2 regions of the Sphaerisporangium sp. B11E5 genome follow, and region 1 is predicted to be linked to the other one. Evidence: riboswitches for the same ligand, from Rfam matches in the RefSeq annotation. Region 1 holds a riboswitch; the other holds the start of a gene.
The links. Region 1 has a riboswitch for glycine ahead of gcvT (glycine cleavage system aminomethyltransferase GcvT). Riboswitches for the same ligand answer to the same signal wherever they lie in the genome.
Positions count from the first base shown of each region.

Region 2: linked by a shared signal. The riboswitch ahead of gcvP (aminomethyl-transferring glycine dehydrogenase) and the one ahead of gcvT (glycine cleavage system aminomethyltransferase GcvT) in region 1 are both predicted to bind glycine.

Region 1 covers NZ_JBDPMD010000009.1:157,141-159,523, reverse strand. The annotation lists gene ABGB17_RS12220 (3-oxoacyl-ACP reductase) at 1-101, shown strand, start outside; gene ABGB17_RS12215 (gamma-glutamyl-gamma-aminobutyrate hydrolase family protein) at 101-814, shown strand; glycine riboswitch at 833-929, shown strand; gene gcvT (glycine cleavage system aminomethyltransferase GcvT) at 1,065-2,156, shown strand; gene gcvH (glycine cleavage system protein GcvH) at 2,153-2,383, shown strand, end outside.
Region 2 covers NZ_JBDPMD010000035.1:27,409-29,791, reverse strand. The annotation lists gene ABGB17_RS26775 (bifunctional nuclease family protein) at 1-55, shown strand, start outside; gene ABGB17_RS26770 (MerR family transcriptional regulator) at 202-825, shown strand; glycine riboswitch at 973-1,092, shown strand; gene gcvP (aminomethyl-transferring glycine dehydrogenase) at 1,256-2,383, shown strand, end outside.

The DNA.
Region 1 (2,383 bases):
CGGCGGTCGCGTTCCTCGCCTCGGACGACGCCAGCTTCATCACCGGGGCCGAGTTCCTGGTGGACGGCGGCATCTCCGGCGCCTACGTCACCCCCCTCTGATGGGCGCGGACCGGCCGGTCATCGGCATCACCTGCTACGTGGAGCCCGCGGACTTCACGGTGTGGCACATGACGGCCGCGCTGCTGCCGTACAACTACGTCGAGCGGGTCGCGGCGGCGGGCGGGCAGCCCGTCATCGTGCCGCCCGCCGGGGACCCGGCGCCGCTGGTCGAGCGGCTGGACGGGCTGATCGTGGCCGGCGGCGGCGACCTGGACCCGGCCAGGTACGGCGCGGCGCCGCACGAGCGGACCGGCTACGTGCGCGACTTCCGGGACGAGGCGGAGTTCGCGCTGGTCGGCGCGGCGGTGGCGGCCGGGCTGCCGCTGCTCGGCATCTGCCGCGGCATGCAGGTGCTCAACGTCCACCTCGGCGGCACCCTGCACCAGCACCTGCCCGACGTGGTCGGCCACGGGGGCCACGCGCCCGCGCCCGGCGAGTTCGGGGAGCTGCCGGTGCGGGTGGCCCCGGGCAGCACGCTCGCCGACGTGCTCGGCGCCGGTCCCGCCGGCGCCGCCCACTACCACCACCAGGCGGTGGACCGGCTCGGCGAGGGCCTCACGGTGTCCGCCACCGCCGAGGACGGCACCGTGGAGGCGGTCGAGCTCGCCGGGCACCCGTTCGCGCTCGGTGTGCAGTGGCACCCCGAGACCTCGGCGGACGGCCCCCTGTTCGACGCCCTGGTGGCCTCGGCGGCGCCCGCCCGGCATTGGTAGGGTGAGCCGGAACACCGGTGACCCCGTGCGGGAGAGCGCCCTGACATCCGGTCAGGGCCCCTGAAGGAGCAAGTCCTCCCACGAACCTCACAAGGCAAAGGACCGTGCGGGTCAGGTGGCCTCTGGAAAGAGGGCTCGTTCGCTCCGAGCCTCGCCGAAGGTGAAAGTCCGGTAAAACCCGGGCGAAACTCTCAGGCACCGATGACAGAGGGGGAGGATGCTCTCATCCGACCCTGCCTGAGGTGCGATCATGTCCAGAACCACACCGCTCCGCGAGGTGCACGAGAGCCTCGGCGCGACGCTCACCGACTTCGCCGGATGGCTGATGCCGCTGCGCTACGGCAGCGAGTCCGCCGAGCACAACGCGGTACGCAAGGCCGCGGGGCTGTTCGACCTCTCCCACATGGGTGAGATCTTCGTCACGGGGCCGCAGGCGGGTGAGGCGCTCGACCACGCCCTGGTGGGCCACCTGTCCGCTCTGGAGCCCGGCCGGGCCCGGTACACCATGATGTGCGCGCCGGACGGCGGGGTTCTGGACGATCTGATCGTCTATCGCCTGTCCGGCGGGGAATACATGGTCGTGGCCAACGCCTCCAACTCCCTCAAGGTCGCCGCGGAGCTCACCGCGCGCTCCGCGGGCTTCGACGCCGAGGTGGACGACCGTTCCGAGGCGTACGCGCTGGTCGCCGTGCAGGGACCGCGATCGGCCGAGATCCTCGCCACGCTCACCGACGCCGACCTGACGGGCCTGAAGTACTACGCGGGCCTCCCCGGCGTCGTCGCCGGGGTCGAGGCCCTCATCGCGCGCACCGGCTACACCGGGGAGGACGGCTTCGAGCTGTTCGTCGCCGCCGAGCAGGCCGTACCCGTCTGGGAGGCCCTCGCCAAGGCCGGTGAGCCGCACGGGCTGCGCCCCGCCGGGCTGTCCGCCCGCGACACGTTGCGCCTGGAGGCAGGCATGCCGCTGTACGGCAACGAGCTGAACGCCGGCCTGACCCCCTTCGACGCCGGCCTCGGCCGCGTCGTGAAGTTCGGCAAGCCGGGCGACTTCGTCGGTCGCGCCGCGCTCGCCCCGCTCAAGGACGTCCCCCCGCGCCGGCGCCTGACCGGCCTGGTCGCGCGGGGCCGCCGAGTGCCACGCCACGGCTATCCCGTGGTGCTGAGCGGGGACGGCACCGTCGTCGGTGAGGTCACCAGCGGCGCGCCGTCCCAGTCACTCGGCAAGCCGATCGCGATGGCCTACGTGGACACCGACGTGTCCGACGGCCTGGCGGTCGACATCCGTGGTAGCCATGAACCGGTCGACGTGGTTGACCTGCCTTTTTACCGGAGGAGCATGTGAGCAGCATTCCCGAGGAGCTCAGCTACACCAAGGAGCACGAGTGGGTGGCCGGGGTGGAGGACGGCCTGGTCGTGACCGTGGGGATCACGGCCTACGCCGCCGAATCCCTCGGTGACGTCGTCTTCGTCCAGCTCCCGGAAGCCGGTAGCACTCTGGAGTCCGGCGACGCCGTAGGCGAGGTCGAGTCCACCAAGTCCGTCAGCGACATCTACGCCCCCGTGGGCGGC
Region 2 (2,383 bases), on a different contig from region 1:
GTTCCGCGAGTTCCTGGACACGATCACACCGGAGGACTTCGGGCGTGCCGGTTAGTCATATCGGGCATTTACGCTTCACGACGCGCCGGGCGGGATCGTTGACTGAGCATCCCGCCGGTCCTACGGTGCAAGGGAACCCACGGTTGTAATTCACGAACCCCCAGATCAGACCGTGGGATGAGAGAAAGCCGGAGGTCCGCAGTGGCGGTCAGCAGCGGCGAGGGCAAGTCGGCCGGCCAGCGCGATCGGGCTCAGCGTCAGTCGGCACGTGAGCGCGCGGGCGAGCAGGGCCTGCTGTTCGGCGAGCGGCCCGGGTCGCTCCCCGCCGACGTGGGTTACCGCGGCCCGACGGCGTGCTCGGCGGCCGGCATCACCTACCGGCAGCTCGACTACTGGGCACGCACGCAGCTCGTCGAGCCGTCGGTGCGCGCCGCGCAGGGTTCGGGCTCGCAGCGGCTGTACAGCTTCCGCGACATCCTGGTGCTCAAGGTCGTCAAGCGCCTGCTCGACACCGGGGTGTCCCTGCAGCAGATCCGCACCGCCGTCCAGCACCTGCGCCAGCGCGGCGTGGACGACCTGGCGCAGATCACCCTGATGAGTGACGGGGTCAGCGTCTACGAGTGCACCTCGGCCGACGAGGTGATCGATCTGCTGGAAGGCGGTCAGGGCGTGTTCGGCATCGCCCTCGGCGGCGTCTGGCGCGAGGTGGAGGGCTCCCTGGCCGAACTGCCCGGGGAGCGCGCCGAGCCGGCCGACCGTGACCCTTTCGCCGAGCACCCCGGTGACGAGCTCGCCCAGCGCAGACGGGCCCGCCGCACCGGCTAGGCCTGCTTTCCGCGCGACCCCGAAGGGCCCCTGGTCAGGCACTGTGTGCCCTGAGTGATCGGTGCGGGCCGGCGAGGGGCACGGGCCAGGGCCGGGTAGGGGTGCCCCCTGCCCGGAGGCGGGCGGGTACCATTGGCGTGAAGCTTTCGACCCCGCGCGGGAGAGTCCCGGGCACGAGCCGGCGCCTGCACGGAGCCGGTGGGTGACCCGGGCGCCGAAGGAGCAACCTCCCCGGAATCTCTCAGGCACCCGTACCGCGTGGGCGAGGCCACTCTGGAAAGTAGGCGTGCCCGCCAGGCGTGCCTCACCGACGGTGCAAGCCCCCGCCCGGGGGTGAAGCTCTCAGGTCGTGACGAGGGATGTCGCGCTGACAGAGGGGGAGATCAGGCGCATCCGCGCGCCCGCTCCCAGCCACGTCCAGGAGGGCCTCATGACCGATCGGTCCCCGCTTCGCGACCTGTCCGCACCGCCGTTCGTCACCCGGCACGTCGGCCCCTCCGACGCCGAGCAGGCCCGCATGCTCCAGGCCGTCGGGTACGCCTCGGTGGCCGACCTGATCGCCCTGGCGGTGCCCGGCGCCATCCGCGCCGAGGAGCCGCTCGACCTGCCCGAGGCGGCGAGCGAGACCGAGGCCATCGCCGAGCTGCGCGCCCTCGCCGGGCGCAACCGCGTGCTCACCTCCATGATCGGGCTCGGCTACCACGACACGATCACCCCGGCGGTCATCCGGCGCAACCTGCTGGAGAACCCCGGCTGGTACACCGCCTACACCCCCTACCAGCCGGAGATCTCGCAGGGCCGCCTGGAGGCGCTGCTCAACTTCCAGACCATGGTGTCCGACCTGACCGGCCTTGACGTCGCCGGCGCGTCGCTGCTCGACGAGGCCACGGCCGCCGCCGAGGCGATGACCCTCGCCCGCCGGGCCGGCCGCGCCCCCGGCGCGCGGTTCGCGGTGGACGCCGACGCGCTGCCGCAGACCAAGGCCGTGCTGGCCACCCGGGCCGAGCCGCTCGGCATCGAACTGGTCGAGGCCGACCTCTCCGCCGGCCTGCCCGAGGGAGATCTTTTCGGCGTGCTCGTGCAGTACCCCGGCGCGGGCGGCCGGGTCGCCGACTTCCGCGAGGTCGCCGAGGCCGCCCACGAGCGCGGCGCCCTGGTGGTGGCCGCCGCCGACCTGCTGGCGCTCACCCTGCTGGAGGCACCCGGTACCCTCGGCGCCGACATCGCGATCGGCTCGACCCAGCGCTTCGGCGTGCCGCTCGGCTTCGGCGGGCCGCACGCCGCGTACATGTCGGTGCGCGAGGGCCTGCAGCGCCAGCTCCCCGGCCGCCTGGTCGGGGTCTCCAGGGACGCCGACGGCCACCCCGCGTACCGGCTGGCCCTGCAGACCCGCGAGCAGCACATCCGCCGCGAGAAGGCCACCAGCAACATCTGCACCGCCCAGGTGCTGCTCGCCGTGATCGCCTCCATGTACGCCGTCTACCACGGGCCCGACGGCCTGCGGCGCGTCGCGCAGCGCGTGCACCGGCACGCGGCCGTGCTGGCGGCCGGGCTGCGG